DNA from 2 places in the Clostridium sp. X genome. Region 1 is predicted to be linked to the other one. Evidence: riboswitches for the same ligand, from Rfam matches in the RefSeq annotation. Region 1 holds a riboswitch; the other holds the start of a gene.
What was found. A riboswitch is a leader RNA that binds a small molecule or an ion and turns the genes downstream of it on or off. The one in region 1 is predicted to bind FMN.
Positions count from the first base shown of each region.

Region 1 (8,343 bases):
AAAGCAAATAGATATAATAACTTCTATTAGGGCTGTAAAAATATACGCAGACAAAAAATACATTGAAAGAGTACTATATAACTTTATTGATAATGCTATTAAGTTTAGCGAAAAAAATAGTAAAATTGAAATATTAAGTTACTATGAAAAAGAAGGTTTGAAAGTAGCTATAAGAGACTTTGGTATAGGTATAGAAGAGTATTTATTAGAAGATGTATGGTATAAGTATTATAAAAATTCTCAAAGTGGAGGAATGGGGTTAGGACTTCCAATTTGTAGAGAGATATTGAATATGCATGGATTCCATTATGGCGTTACAAGTTCTAAAGATGAGGGAACTGAATTTTACTTTATAATACCAAAGGATAATACTGATATCTTGTAACACAATAAAATCTCATTGCATAGCTTAAAATGAAATTATAATTTCATTAAGTAAGTTGTAAAGGATTGAATATAATTGAGATTTGTTATCTTTGGAGATTCTAAGGGAAAAGATAAGGGAATAAACAAAAAGGTTTTAAATAAAATACTTAAGAAGATAAAAAAAACAGATATACAACCAGAACATATAATACATCTAGGAGATAGTGTAGCTGGAAGTAGCGATACAGAAATATTAAAGATGCAGTTAGATGAACTTCATAAACTCATTAACTGTTATTTCCCAAGGAATATACTTTTACCGACTATTGGAAATCATGAAGTAAATAATGCACCTTTGGAGAGTACAGCAGAAGAGGTTCTTGAAATTTATTATAAAGATTTAGAAATTAGTGATTATTTAGAAGGATATCATAAAACAGTGTATTATAAAGATTTTTCTAATGTAAGAATGATATTTTTAAATGCTTTTCACTATGGTGAAATACACAAAATTACAGGAGAACAATTAGAATGGTTTAAATTAGTTGCTAAGGAAGATAAAAAATTTAAGATTGTTTTTGTACATTCACCAGCTTACCCCACCGGAGCACACTTAAATACTTGTCTTGATTCACATCCAGAAAATAGAGATGAGTTTTGGAGAGTTGTTGATGAAGCTAATATTAATCTTGTTTTTTCTTCTCATGAACATAACTATTCAAGAAGAGCAATTAACTTTAATTTAAGTACTCCTAATAATTTATATTGCAATAGTATTACTCAAATTATTTCAGGGGGAGCAGGAGAAAAATTAAAAGAAAAGTATAAAGATAAAAGAGGAGTTATAATATCACCTAAAGATGTTTATCACTATGTAATACTAGATATTGAAGAAGACTGCATTAAAGTAAAGGCAGTTTCTATTGATGAGAAGTTGTTAGATGATTTTATAATATCTGTGAAAGATAAGGTTGTATCTAGAGAGTAATACTTTAGATGCAACCTTTTGTTAATTTTAAATAAAAATCTTCATAAAATCTTCAAAATGAAGTAGTATAGTTTTAATAGATATTGAATTCTAGAAGGAAGAATTTTACGTCGTAAAATTCCTAAATAACGGAGGCTAGAGAAATGAATAATATTTTAATTATAGAGGATGAGGAAAAAGTAGCAGAGGTATTAAAGGCCTATTTAGATAAAGAGGGATATAATGTATACTGTACTACAAAAGGTTTAGAAGGAATTGAGTTATTTAAAACTATTGAATTTAAGCTTATAATTCTTGATTTAATGCTTCCAGATATAAGTGGAGAAGAAGTGTGCAAAATTATAAGAAAAACTTCAGATACATATATATTTATGCTAACTGCCAAAGGGACTTTAACTGATAGAATTGATGGGTTAAATATTGGAGCTGATGAATATTTAGTTAAACCTTTTAGTCCTAGAGAATTAACGGCAAGAGTAAATGCGCTATTTAGAAGATTAAATGTATCTAATAATGCTTCAATTCTTTCTTTTGATAATGGAAGTTTGATTATTGATTATGAGAAAAGAATGGTTAAGATCAATGATAAAGAAGTATCTTTTACTCCAAATGAATTCGATATTTTATATACTCTTGCTATGAATAAAGGAATAGTTTTAACAAGAGAACAACTCATAGAGAAAATTTTTGGTATTGATTTTAATGGTTTTGATAGAACTATTGATGTACACATTAAAAATATTCGAAAGAAACTAGAGGAGGATACTAAAAATCCTAGATATATTGTAACAGTTATGAGAGTAGGATATAAATTTGGTGGTGAAAACTAGATGCAATCAATTAGAAGAAGATTAAGTTTTTTACTAGTAATGTGCTCTATTGTAGCAATATTACTTATAACACTTTTTGTAAATATAACTGTAAATGATAAGTTTAATAAATATATGATTGATATTCAAAATAAGAGGTATGAGAGAATAGTAGGTCATTTTGAGGAGATATATAAAAGAGATGGAAGATGGAGTGGGAATTCAGGATCAGAATTAATGCATGAAGCTTATATGGGAAATTACTGTTTAACACTTAGAGATAATAATAAAAAAGTTATATGGGGAATGGACCCCGAAGATATAAGATATAAATCACATTTTAATAGCATGATTGTAAAAGAAACTGGTGTATATACATCAAAGACTTTTGAAATAAAAAGAGAAGGGAATATAGTTGGATATATTGATATAGGGCAGTACTCATCAGTTTTGCTTACAGAAGAAGATGTTAATTTTAAAGCAGCTATAAATAAAAGTATTTTTGCAAGCAGCATTGTGACATTAATTATAATTATTAGTATTAGTTTGTATTTTTCTAAGCAGTTCTCAGTACCAATTAAAGAAATTTCCAATATGTCCGTAAATTTGTCAAGAGGTAAGTTTGACTTTCGTTCTAAAACTAAAAGCAATATAGAAGAATTAGAAAATTTAAGAATGAGTATAAATATACTAGCAGAAAAATTGAATCATCAAGAAATGCTTAGAAAGCGCTTAGTATCAGATATATCTCATGAAATCAGAACACCTTTGAATGTACTCCAAAATAATTTAGAGGCTATGATAGATGGAGTTTTTCCTGTTAATGAAGAGCGATTAGTAAGTCTAAATGAAGAAGTTATACGGTTTGGAAGATTACTAAGCAATTTAGATATACTAAAAGAATTTGAAGGAGAAAGTATAGGATTAGATTTACAAACAATAGCTTTAGATGAGCTTATAGAAAGTATTTATAGTGATTTTTCAGTTGCAGCAGAAAGTAAAGGTATAAAGCTAAAATATGAAATAAAGCCAAGGGAAAACTATAATATTATTGGAGATAAAGATAAATTAAAGCAGGTATTCATTAATTTAATATCTAATGCTGTAAAGTTTACAGAGGGTAGTGAAGAGATATTAATTAAGCTTTACAATGACAAAGAAAATGTTGTAGTAGAAATTAAAGATAATGGTATAGGAATTAATAAAGAAGATTTACAATTTATATTTGAAAGGCTTTACAGAGGAGATAAAAGCAGAAATAAAATAGAAGGTAATGGGATAGGACTTACTATAGTAAAGAGTATCTTAAAGCTTCATTCAGCAACTATTGATGTAGAAAGTGAAGAGGGAAATGGGACCACATTTAGAATTAATTTCACTAAAAATTAGATTTAAATGTTGACACACAAAAATAAATATGGTAATTTAAATATAAATTAAAACTAAATAAAACCTTCAGGGCAGGGTGAAATTCCCGATCGGCGGTAAAGTCCGCGAACCATTTTGTGGTTGACTTGGTGAAACTCCAAGACCGACAGTATAGTCTGGATGAAAGAAGGAAAGTCATATATTACGTTATAGTTATATTTATATGTATATTTTTGTTACATGCATATTTATATTTATTATTTTAATGTTGTATTGTCTAGTAATTTTGCTCTGAAGATATATTTCTTCAGGGCTTTTATTTTGCAAAAAATTGAGAATAATATATAATAAATATTTATTTGAAAGATCATAATGAGTCTAAGAACTCTGTTTATTAAAAAAATCATATTGAGGTTAAGAACTTTTTTTATGATGGAGGTGATATTTTAGTGGATATTAGCTATATGAAAAGAGCCATTGAATTGGCACAAAAAGGCATAGGGTATACTAGTCCTAATCCCCTTGTTGGAGCAGTTATTGTAAAGAATAATAGGATTATAGGAGAAGGGTATCATGAGATTTATGGGGGACCACATGCAGAAGTAAATGCTTTTAAAAATGCAGAAGAAGATGTTGAAGGTGCAACCATGTATGTAACATTAGAACCCTGCTCTCACTATGGAAAAACTCCACCTTGTGCCAAAGCTATTGTAGAAAGAAAAATATCTAAGGTTGTAATAGGGATGATGGATCCTAATCCTATAGTGGCAGGAAGAGGAATAAAAATATTAGAGGAAAATGGAATTGAAGTTATTACAGGGATTTTAGAAGAAGAAGTAAGAAAATTAAATGAGATATTTATTAAATATATAACCACTAAACGTCCATTTTGTATATTAAAAACTGCAATGACTTTAGATGGGAAAATTGCAACTTCAACAGGCAATTCAATGTGGATAACTAATGAAGTTTCAAGAAACTATGTTCATGAAATAAGACATAGAGTATCAGGGATAATGGTTGGGGTAGGTACTGTATTAGCGGATAACCCAAAACTAACTACTAGATTACATAATAAAGAAGGTAAAAATCCAACAAGAATTATTGTGGATACAACTGGTAAAACTCCTTTAGATTCTAATGTACTAGATATTAGTTCAAAGGCTAGGACTATTATAGCAACTACTGAAAAAGCAAATACTGAAATTATTGAAAATATGAAAGCAAAAGGAGCTGAAATAATAATAACTCCTTTAAGAAACAATAGAATAGATTTAAATTTTCTTATGAAAAAGCTTGGAGAGAGTGGAATTGATAGTGTTTTAGTAGAGGGAGGTTCAACTCTAAATTATAGTGCTTTAGAGGAAGGTATTATAGATAAAGTTATTTCATTTATTGCACCTAAAATTATTGGAGGAGAGCTGGCAAAGACTCCAGTAGGTGGAGAAGGAATAAAGTATGTTAAAGATGCTATTCTTTTAGATAATATTCAGATTACAAGATTTAATGAGGATATTATGATAGAAGGTTATTTGAGAAAGGAAGAATAGATTAATGTTTACTGGATTAGTTGAAGAGATAGGAAAAGTAGAAAATGTTATAAAAGGTGCAAAATCAGCACAAATTACTATTAGTGCAAATAAGGTTTTAGAAGATGCTAAGTTAGGAGATAGTATAAGTACCAATGGTGTTTGTCTTACAGTAGTAAGTTTCACGAAGAGCTCATTTACAGTAGATGTAATGCCAGAGACTATGAGAAGAAGTAATTTAAAAAACTTGAAGCATGGAAGTAGTGTGAATTTAGAAAGAGCACTTAGACTTGGAGATAGACTTGGGGGACATATTGTTTCAGGACATATTGATGGAGTAGGATTTATAAAGTCAGTTGAAGAAGAAGACAATGCTACTTGGGTAACTATAGAATCATCTGGAGAGATTTTGAAGTATATCATTGAAAAAGGATCTATTGCTATTGATGGAACAAGTTTAACAGTAGCTTATGTAGATAATACAACTTTTAAGGTTTCAATTATTCCCCTTACTAGAGATGAGACTACTCTTTTAACTAAAAAGGTTGGAGAAGAAGTGAATCTAGAGTGCGATATGGTGGGTAAATATATTGAAAGACTTACAATGTTCAAGCAGGAAGAAAAACCAAAGAAATCAATAGGTATGGATTTTTTAAGAGATAATGGATTTGCGTAATAAAAGAATTTTACGACTTAAAATTCTTTTAATATTAACTAAAGGGGTGTGCAATAATGAAGTTTAATAGTATCGAAGAGGCAATAGAAGATATAAAGGCTGGTAAGATTATAGTTGTTGTAGATGATGAAGATAGAGAAAATGAGGGCGACCTTTTAATGGCTGCAGAAAAAGCTAGTCAAGAGGCTATAAATTTTATGGCTAAATATGGTAGAGGGCTAATATGTACCCCTATGACTAGAGAAAGATTAAATGAACTAGACATTTTTCCTATGGTATCAAATAATACAGATCCAAAAGAAACTGCTTTTACTGTTTCAGTTGATGCATCAAATACCACAACAGGAATATCAGCAGGAGAAAGAGCAGAAACTATATTACAATTAGTAGATAGCAAGTCTACTCCAAAGAACTTCACAAGACCAGGACATGTTTTTCCATTAGCATGTAAAGAAGGTGGAGTATTAAAAAGAGCAGGACACACAGAAGCAGCAGTTGATTTAGCAAGGCTTGCAGGACTATATCCAGCAGGAATAATCTGTGAAATTATGAATGACGATGGAACTATGGCTAGAGTACCTGAGTTAATGGAATATGTTAAAGAACATAATCTAAAAATAATAACAATAGCAGATTTAATAGCATATAGAAGACAAAATGAATTATTAGTAGAAAGAGTTGCAGATGCTCATCTGCCAACAAAATATGGGGATTTCCAAATGGTTGGATATATTAATAAACTTAATGGTGAACACCATGTTGCCTTAGTAAAGGGAGATGTAGCAAATGGAGACCCAGTGCTAGTAAGAGTTCATTCAGAATGTCTTACAGGAGATGCTTTTGGGTCACTTAGATGTGATTGTGGAGAACAATATGCTGAAGCTGTGAAAAAGATTGAAGAAGAAGGAAGAGGAATACTTCTATATATGCGTCAAGAAGGACGTGGTATAGGACTTATTAATAAAATTAAAGCTTATAAGCTTCAAGACCAAGGAATGGATACTGTAGAGGCTAATATAGCTTTAGGTTTTCCAGAGGATTTAAGAGATTATGGTATAGGAGCTCAAATACTTTATGATTTAGGAGTAAAAAAAGTTAAGCTTATGACAAACAATCCTAAAAAAATATCAGGAATTTCAGGATATGGTATAGAAATTGTTGATAGAGTACCAATAAAGATGAATCATAATGAAAAAAATGAATTCTATCTACAAACTAAAAAAGAAAAAATGGGTCACATACTTTAAGAGGAGGAATTATAAAATGAGAGTTTACGAAGGAAATTTAATTGCACAAGGTCAGAAGTTTGGAATTATAGTTGGAAGATTTAATGAGTTTATAGGAGGTAAGCTTTTATCCGGAGCAATAGATGGATTAAAAAGACATGGTGTTAATGAAGAAGATATAGAAATTGCATGGGTTCCAGGTGCTTTTGAAATACCTCTTGCTGCAAAGAAAATGGCAAAAACTAAAAAGTATGATGGAGTAATATGTTTAGGTGCAGTTATAAGAGGTGCTACACCACATTTCGAATATGTATCAAGTGAAGTAACAAAAGGAGTAGCACACGTATCTTTAGAAACAGAAGTTCCAGTAATATTTGGAGTGCTTACTACAGATTCAATAGAACAGGCAATTGAAAGAGCGGGAACAAAAGCTGGCAACAAAGGATATGAAGCAGCTGTTACAGCAATAGAAATGGCAAACTTATTAAATCAATTTTAAGATAAAGTAGACTGCAATTAAAGAGCAGTCTACTTTTTTTAGATCATATAATTACAGAGTAATCATTAGCGTTTAATCTATATTATTAGTTATAGTATAGCATTATATATTGAATGTAAACCTTTTAATTTACATATATTGATTATATAATATAATTATGGATATTCTCATAAAGGGAGGTTAGGATTTTGTATAATGATATAGTGTTAGACCATTTTTCTGACCCTAGAAATGTTGGATCAATACCTAATCCAGACGGAGTAGGACAGGTTGGGAATCCCATAGATGGGGACAAGATAACTATTTATATTAAAGTAGATAATGATATATTAACGGATGTAAAGTTTAAAACTTTTGGATGTGGAGCTGCAATTGCGGCAAGTAGTATGGTAACTGTAATGGCTAAGGGTAAAACTTTAGATGAGGCGATTCAGATAACAAATGAAGATGTTGCAGAAGCTTTAGGAGGGTTACCACCACAAAAATTAAAATGTTCTAATATAGCAGCTGATGCTCTACACGAGGCAATAAGTAACTACAGAGATTAAAGAGGTGATTATATGATACTGTCAAAGGAACAGATAAATCGATATATGAGGCATATTATAATGCCAGAAATAAGTGGTCCAGGACAAAAAAAGTTATTAGAATCTAATGCTTTTATATATGGAGAGACTGTTAAAGATATCTCTGTGCTAGTTTATTATCTTGCTGCATTAGGAATAGGCAAGATTTCTTGTTATTGTGAAAATGAGAGTGGTTATGAGAAATTATTTTACAACATTAAGGACTTAAATACTGATATTTTAATTGAACTTATTAATAAGGAATCATTATTTAAAAAAGAAGACTTAGTGCAAAATAATAATTCTAAGTCTATCT
Region 1 is NZ_CM146912.1:38,029-46,371, reverse strand. Features, by position in the region: gene ACX0KU_RS00260 (ATP-binding protein) at 1-385, shown strand, start outside; gene ACX0KU_RS00255 (metallophosphoesterase family protein) at 461-1,354, shown strand; gene ACX0KU_RS00250 (response regulator transcription factor) at 1,498-2,184, shown strand; gene ACX0KU_RS00245 (sensor histidine kinase) at 2,185-3,552, shown strand; FMN riboswitch at 3,611-3,727, shown strand; gene ribD (bifunctional diaminohydroxyphosphoribosylaminopyrimidine deaminase/5-amino-6-(5-phosphoribosylamino)uracil reductase RibD) at 3,996-5,081, shown strand; gene ACX0KU_RS00235 (riboflavin synthase) at 5,086-5,736, shown strand; gene ACX0KU_RS00230 (bifunctional 3,4-dihydroxy-2-butanone-4-phosphate synthase/GTP cyclohydrolase II) at 5,793-6,983, shown strand; gene ribH (6,7-dimethyl-8-ribityllumazine synthase) at 7,000-7,461, shown strand; gene nifU (Fe-S cluster assembly scaffold protein NifU) at 7,650-8,009, shown strand; gene ACX0KU_RS00215 (HesA/MoeB/ThiF family protein) at 8,022-8,343, shown strand, end outside.

Region 2 (8,343 bases), 330 kb from region 1:
TGCACGCCCTATATACAGCTTTATCTTATTTAGTATAATCATATTACCTATGATTATACATTAAATAAAACTTATTGTACTTTAAGGAGTCTTTATCTATTCATATAATAGCCAAATAATAATATATTACAATAACTTACTTTTTATGAGAGATTATTTTATTTGCTTTTATTTTCTTCTTTTTTAGTATAAAATAATTTATGAATTGTAAATGATTTAATCTAGGAGTGAATATATATGGAACTTATTGTTGATAGCATAGATAAAACCCTGAATATAGGTTTTCAAATTGGAACACTTGCAAATAGTGGTGATATAATATGTTTAATCGGAGACTTGGGTACTGGTAAGACTCATATTACAAAAGGTATAGCAAAAGGTCTTGGAATAGATGACCATATAACTAGTCCTACTTTCACCATCGTAAATGAATATGTTGGTAGTAATCATAAACTTTATCACTTTGATGTATACAGAGTAAGCGATCCTGATGAAATTGAAGCTATTGGATTTGATGAATACATCTTTGACGATGCCATAAGTATCATCGAATGGGCAAATTATATTGAAGATTTAATCCCTGAAAATCATATGAGAATAAATATAGAAAAAATCCCTGATAAAGGCGATAACTTTAGAAAAATAACTATAAATTATATAGGTAGTAGATACGATTATGTAAAGGAGATAAATATATGAGAGTTCTTAGTGTAGATTCTTCAACAGCCACTGCTTCTTGTGCTGTTATTGAAGATGGTAAATTACTTGGTGAGATAAGCTTTAATGATAAAAAGCAACACTCTGTTATCTTAATGCCTCAAATAGACTATTTATTAAAAGGTTTAAATTTAGATATAAGCGCTATAGATGGATTTGTGATTTCAAGTGGACCAGGCTCCTTTACTGGTCTTAGGATTGGTGCAGCCTCTATAAAAGGGTTAGCTCAGGGACTTAATAAGCCTTTAGTTGGTATATCTTCTCTTGATTGCCTTGCATATAACCTAGCTTACACTGATGGAATTATATGTCCTATTCTAGATGCTTTAAGAGATAACGTATATACAGCATTATATAAGTTTTCTGATGGTAATTTGGTAAGATTAACAGACTATATAGCAATTCATATAGATGAATTAATCATTCTAATACAAAGTCAAGAAGATAAAAAAGTTTGCTTTATCGGTGATGCCATACCTAAATTTAAAGATAAATTAGAAAAAAGCTTTATAGGTGCACACTTTGCACCTGCACATCTTAATTTTCCTAGAGCATCTTCTTTAGGTGAACTTGGTTTAGAAAAACTTAAGAATAATAGTAATGATGACCTACTTTCCTTCTCACCAATTTATCTTAGAAAGTCACAAGCCGAAAGAGAATATGAAGCTAAAGTAAGGATGAGTGTAAATGAATAATCTAGTAATAGAGTCAATGACGGAGATTCACCTTGAAGATGTTGTAGAAATAAATAATCTTTCTCTTACTACACCTTGGAGCTTTGAGTCATTAAAGGGTGAATTGGAAAACAAGTTTTGCAAATATATAGTGGTAAAAAAAGATGGCACACTTATAGGATATGCAGGCCTATGGCTGATTATAGATGAGGCTCATATTACAAATGTTGCTATCCATCCTGATTATAGAGGTATAGGGGCTAGTAATGTTCTAATGGACGGTATAATTAAAATTTGTACTGACTTTAATATTCACTCTATAACCTTAGAGGTTAGAGAAAGTAATATAGTTGCTCGAAACCTATATAGCAAATACAACTTCGTTGTAGAAGGTTTAAGAAAGAATTACTATGATAATAATGAAAATGCAATAATTATGTGGAGAAGAAATTAAAAAGGAAGTTCACTGTGAACTTCCTTTTTTTGTATTAGTTTTCGAAAGCATTTCTTTTGTTTTCACCAACTGCATCTTCTTTATGAAGTATTGGAGAAACTCTTTTATATACCGGTATTGTTATTGCTGATACTACAATACATTTTAATAAGTTAAACGGTAATATAGATAAAAGAACAAAACTCTTTAAATCTTTTATTGCTGGATTAATTGCTGTTCCCATTGATACAAAAGCATCTATAGGAGCTTTGTACACTTTTGCATATAGTGGTAATAGTACTGTATAGTTTAATACAGATGCAACTACAGACATTACAATTGTTCCTGCTATCAATCCAATAATTGCTGTTTTTCTTGATTTATTAAGCTTGTATATAGTTCCTGCTGTTCCTACTAGTAAAGATCCAACTATAAAGTTTGCAATTTCTCCAACGAAGCCCGTTTGAGTTCCTTTAAACATTAAAATTAATACATTCTTAAATAGTTCTATTATTATTCCAGCTACAGGTCCTAAAGCAAATGCTCCTAATAATGCTGGAAGGTCACTTAAGTCTATCTTTAAGAAAGATGGAAAAATAGGTAATGCCATGTCCATAAACATAAGTACAAAAGCCATTACAGCTAATAAAGAAATTTTAATCATTGAGTTTAAGTTACTTTGTTTCATTTTTATACCCCCTAATTTTTATCTTCAAGGATATGGATAGTTTCAAAAAAGCCCTGACAATCGTAAGATAGCCAGGGCATAAAATACTATACAAACTACCTATACCTTCTTCCATCCAGACTTTACTGTCGGTCTTGGAGTTTCACCAAGTCAACCGTATTACTACGGGTCGCGGACTATACCGCCGGTAGGGAATTTCACCCTGCCCTGAAGATATATAATTTAAATAATCTCAAAGCAAATTATACATATAAATCGCCAGAATTTCAATAGTAATTTATTATTTTTTCATTGATAAAGATATTCGTGATCTTTTATCATCAACTTCTATTACTCTAACATCTACAATATCTCCAACATTTACTATATCTAATGGATGCTTCACAAAACTATCAGATAACTGGCTTATATGAACTAGCCCATCCTGATGAACTCCGATATCAACAAAAGCTCCAAAGTCGGCCACGTTTCTTACAGTTCCACTTAATACCATACCAGGCTTTAATTGATTTATGTCAACTACTCCCTTTTTAAATATAGGCTTTGGTAATTCTTCTCTAGGATCACGTCCTGGCTTTTTAATTTCTTTTATTATATCTTGAAGAGTAGGAACTCCTATATCTAGTTTTGAAGCTAAACTTTCAAGTCCAAAGTTTTTTAATTTAATATCAATATCTGATAACTTATTATTTTTCAAATCATTTTCATTATAACCTAAAGTACTTAGTAATGCCTTTGCAGCTTTATAGGATTCTGGATGGACTGATGTATTATCAAGTACTTCCTTACTCTCTGGAACTCTTAAAAATCCCGCACATTGCTCATAAGCTTTAGGTCCAAGTCTCTTAACTTTTAACAATTGCTTTCTATCTTTAAACTTGCCATTTTCTTCTCTAAAATCTACTATGTTTTTAGCAATAGTCGAATTAATCCCAGATACGTAGGATAAAAGTGACGGTGTTGCAATATTAAGATCAACTCCCACACTATTTACGCCATCTTCTACTACTCCTTTTAATGACTCATCTAATCTTTTAGGAGTTACATCATGCTGGTATTGACCTACGCCTATGGATTTAGGATCAATTTTTACAAGTTCAGCCATTGGGTCTTGAAGTCTTCGTCCAATAGAAATGGCTCCCCTTATTGAAACATTTATATCTGGGTATTCTTTTGAGGCAAGCTCTGAGGCTGAATATACTGATGCCCCAGCTTCTGATACCACTACATAAAATAAATCTTTACCCTTTTCCTTTCTCACCTCATCAATTAGCTTTGCTAAAACTTCCTCTGATTCTCTACTTGCAGTTCCATTTCCAAGTGATATAACCTCTACATTATGTTTATACACTAGCTCCTTAAGTATCTTAACAGAACCTTCCACATCATTTTGTGGAGCTGTAGCATATACCGTAGCTGTGTCTAAAATCTTACCTGTATCATCTAACACAGCTATTTTACATCCTGTTCTAAATCCTGGGTCATATCCTAAAACTACCTTACCCTTTATTGGTGATTGCATTAGCAGAGCTTTAAGATTAGCTTTAAAAATATCTATTGCTCCCTCTTCACCCTTACCTGTAAGCTCTGATCTTATCTCTCTTTCTATTGATGGATATATCAGTCTTTTTAATGAATCTTCAACAGCTTCTTCAATACATTTGTCAGTAATTGAATTGCCTTTTAAAGTATTCTTATTTAAATAACTTATAATATTTTCTAAATTAACTGTGATTTTAACAGATAATACTTTTTCTTTTTCCCCTCTATTAATAGCAAGTATTCTGTGGGACGGAATTCTGCGAACTGCTTCTGAATAATTATAATACATTTCATAAGGAGTAGGTTCTTTACTGCTTCCACTACATTCAAGCATTCCTTCTCTTCTTACAAATTCTCTTATCCATTTTCTATATTGAGCCTCATCTGATATAATCTCTGCAATTATATCTTTTGCCCCATTTAAAGCCTCGCTTATAGTTCTTACTTCTTTTTCTTCGCTTATAAATTCATTTACATATTCTTCTAAGCTTCCTTTAAATTCTCCACCTAATATCATATCTGCTAATAATTGAAGTCCTTTTTCTACTGCTATAGTTGCTCTAGTTCTCTTTTTGGGTTTAAAAGGTCTATATATATCCTCTACTTCAGTTAAGGTTTCACACTTTTCAATTTGAAGTTTTAAATCTTCTGTAAGTTTTTCTTGCTCTCCAATTATTCTAATTACATCTTCTTTTCTTTCTTTTAGATTTCTAAGATAAGTTAATCTTTCAGCCATATTTCTCAGGATTATATCATCTAATTCTCCTGTTTTTTCTTTTCTATATCTAGCTATGAACGGAACTGTATTCCCATCATCTAAAAGTTCTATCATACTATTTACTTGGTTTATATTGACTTGAAATTCTTTAGCTAATCTTTCATTAATTTTTACCATATTTGCCTCCACTCCAGTTTAACTCTGAAATATATTACCTATAGTATAATTGCAATCCTAATTTTACCTTAACCTAATTAAAATGTCCAATAATTCATCATATAACACTTTTTAACTTCATAACTATATAATATATCAATATTTAAGGAGTCTTATATGAAAAAATTTATTAAACAATCTATTTTGTCTTTACTACTGATGATATTCATCTTAAGTTTTCAAATTTATTCTACTATCCACCCATTTACTTCTAGTAATATTATTAGCACAATAAACTTTTTATCCTCAGATCATTTTAAAGGTAGACTAACTGGAACCCTTGAAAATAAAGAGATAGAAGAATATATCAAACTTCAATTTATAGAGAATAACTTAAAACCTTTTATGGGTGAATATACTCAATCATTTAAAATAGATTATCCTAAAAGAGTAAAAGGGGATCCTTCCTTAAGCATAACCAATAGTGACGGGGATGTAATTAAAGAATTTACTTATGGTGTTGATTATAAAGAAGATATGCTTAATTTTAAAAACAATGTATTTACTTTTAATAAAGAAAATCCATATATCGTATCAAAGAATAATATAATGCAAGTAAAACAAAACTCTGATTACTTTTTATTTTACATACCTGAAAAAAACGACTTAGGATTTAGAAGTTCTTTTATGAATACTGCTCAGTGGAGTATGTGTATTATGGTAACAGATAAAACCTTGGCTGATATAAAAAAATATTTAGATGAGGGCTATAACATAAATTGCTTTATTCCATTTTCAACAAGCAAAACCACAGCAAGAAATATTATGGGATACATCGAGGGCAAAAATAAATCCCTAGACCCAATTATAATATCTGCCCATTTTGATCATTTAGGTACAGATTTAAAAAACACAGTTTATAAAGGCGCATTAGATAATGCTTCCGGAACTTCATTTATGCTTGAATTATCTAGATATATCTCATCACTCGGCAAACCTGAAAGAAGTATACTTTTTGTTGCTTTTAATGCTGAAGAATTTGGATGTTTAGGTTCCGCTGAATTTGTAAAAAAATATAAGAACTCTATAATCGATAGCAAGGTTTATAACTTTGATATGATCGGTAGCGATAAAGGGGTACCTCTTTGCATTGTAGGTGGCAAAAATGATACTTCCAAAACTACTTTTGTAAATTCAGTGTCAGAAATCTGTACTGCTGAAGGAATACATTTTAACTATCTCTTTAAGGATGATAGTGACCATAAAGCCTTTAGAGAAAATGATATTAATGCTATAACATTTTGCGACAATGACACAACAAAAATCCACACTCCGTTAGATACTCCTGATCTCATCAGCGTTACAGCTATTAATAGATGTTTTAATGTAGTATCCAAAGAAATAATTAAAAATGCTTTTAACAATAACCTTTTGATTCTATACTATAAGGAAGCTCTTTTCGGGTCAATTGCATTAATATTCGCTTTTTTAATTATTCAATTTAAAAGAAAAAATAACTAACTAATTAGTAATACAAAAATAGAGTTCATAGTAACAGAAAAGCATATTACTAGGAACTCTATTTTTATTTTTATATTTATAAACTAACTCTTATCTTGTTTAGATTAACTCTATACTCACTTCTTTAAATCCCATACCTTTCAAAATACTTTCTATTAATACTTTTGCATTTTCATTTGCTCTCTCTAAAAATCCGTCCTTAATTAATCGTTCTGCTAACTCTGATTTATTCTTATTTAACTCATCAAAAATTTTTTGGCTATCCACCTCATTAAAAATACTATATCTCTCATCAAGTATAGTTACGTTATCTGTATCTATTACATTATCTATAATCTCAGCCTTATTTAATCGTATGTATGCACTCTTTTTCCTTTCATCAATAATTACACTTACATTCTTTAAATCAACACCAGCCTTAATATAACCACTATACCTTATAATTAAAGCTCTTGTTGTAAAGGGAAGCAAAAAATCATTTATCTTTTTTGTATCCTTAATAAAAAATACATCCATATAAGAGTTCTTATATGTTGCAAGCTCTGATATTTTCACTAACTCATTAGCTATTTGAGTACTACTTACTGATTTTTCACTTTTAATTTTAAAACTTAAAATCATTGTTAGTATTATTATTAAAAATAGCATTAACACTATTAGTTTTATTTTTTTATTTTGTATAAACATCTAAAGCTCTCCCTCTGAAAACTAATCTTTAATGATAAATATTATGTTCTATTGATTAATAACTCTTAATTTCTATTGTATATATGTATTATAGTTTTACAGAGGATAACACTTATTTTTATTATACTATTATAATTATTTTTTATAGAGTTATAATTTTTTTCATAATTGTACCATAAGTTACCCATATCTTTGTATTTTTGATATATAATATATAATATATAATATATCAAATAATAAGTAAGTAAAATTAATTCCGTGTTATATACGCTAGATATTTAAAGGAGATTATTATAATGGATTCACCAAAATATGCCACATTACAAAAGGTTAGAAATGAACAGCGCACTTTTGCTATAACTCCACGAATTCCTGGAGGCTTTATTACTCCTGAACTCTTAACAACCATTGCAGAAGTAGCTAAAAAATATAACGCAACTCTTAAAATGACTTCTGGTCAACGAATAATAATACTTGGTTTAAAGGGTGAAGATGTTTCAAAGGCTTGGGATGATTTAGGTATGGAACCAGCTGTACTCTCTCCTTACTCTGTTAAAAATACTGAAATGTGCCCTGCTGCTTTTTGCAAAAGAGCAAAACAAAACTCTCTAAAATTAGGTATGCTTATTGAAAAAGAATTTTACGGAACAGAGGCTCCTAATAGGACTAAAATAGCAGTAGCCGGTTGTAAAAACTCCTGTGGAAGCGCAAATGCAAAAGATATCGCTGTAATTGCTGATAAACCTGGATATATTATAAAAGTTGGTGGAAGTGCTGGCTTCCATCCAAGACTTCCTGATACTATAGCAGAGGAATTAACTGAAGATGAGGCTTTTGTTATAGTAAAAATAATAATGAAATATTACAGAGAAACTGCTGAATTTGGAGAAAAGCTAGGTTTTTTTGTAGATAGAATTGGATTAGACAAATTTAAAGAAGATGTTCTTGACCTATTTAAAGATTCTAGTAATCAGTAACTAGTTACAAGTATAAAAAAGAAAATTGCCAGTGGCAATTTTCTTTTTTAAATTATAATTTTGTTTCATTTCTTATTTTTAAAGAAATGATTTCGCTTCATCTATTGTTCCCTTTTCTGTATATCTATAAACACGTTTTGCATTGTCTCCAACATATAACACTGGATCTACTTCTAGATAATTTAAGTTTTTTTCCTCATCTAAAATTTCTGAAGAAATTATTCTTCCTT
Region 2 is NZ_CM146912.1:368,962-377,304, forward strand. Features, by position in the region: gene tsaE (tRNA (adenosine(37)-N6)-threonylcarbamoyltransferase complex ATPase subunit type 1 TsaE) at 238-699, shown strand; gene tsaB (tRNA (adenosine(37)-N6)-threonylcarbamoyltransferase complex dimerization subunit type 1 TsaB) at 696-1,412, shown strand; gene rimI (ribosomal protein S18-alanine N-acetyltransferase) at 1,405-1,845, shown strand; gene ACX0KU_RS01820 (ECF transporter S component) at 1,880-2,512, opposite strand; FMN riboswitch at 2,612-2,731, opposite strand; gene ACX0KU_RS01825 (Tex family protein) at 2,793-4,949, opposite strand; gene ACX0KU_RS01830 (M28 family metallopeptidase) at 5,106-6,449, shown strand; gene ACX0KU_RS01835 (DUF4230 domain-containing protein) at 6,549-7,136, opposite strand; gene ACX0KU_RS01840 (nitrite/sulfite reductase domain-containing protein) at 7,433-8,113, shown strand; gene ACX0KU_RS01845 (flavin reductase family protein) at 8,192-8,343, opposite strand, start outside.
Region 2: it holds a riboswitch for FMN, as region 1 does, so the genes downstream of both, ACX0KU_RS01820 (ECF transporter S component) here and ribD (bifunctional diaminohydroxyphosphoribosylaminopyrimidine deaminase/5-amino-6-(5-phosphoribosylamino)uracil reductase RibD) in region 1, are expected to answer to the same signal.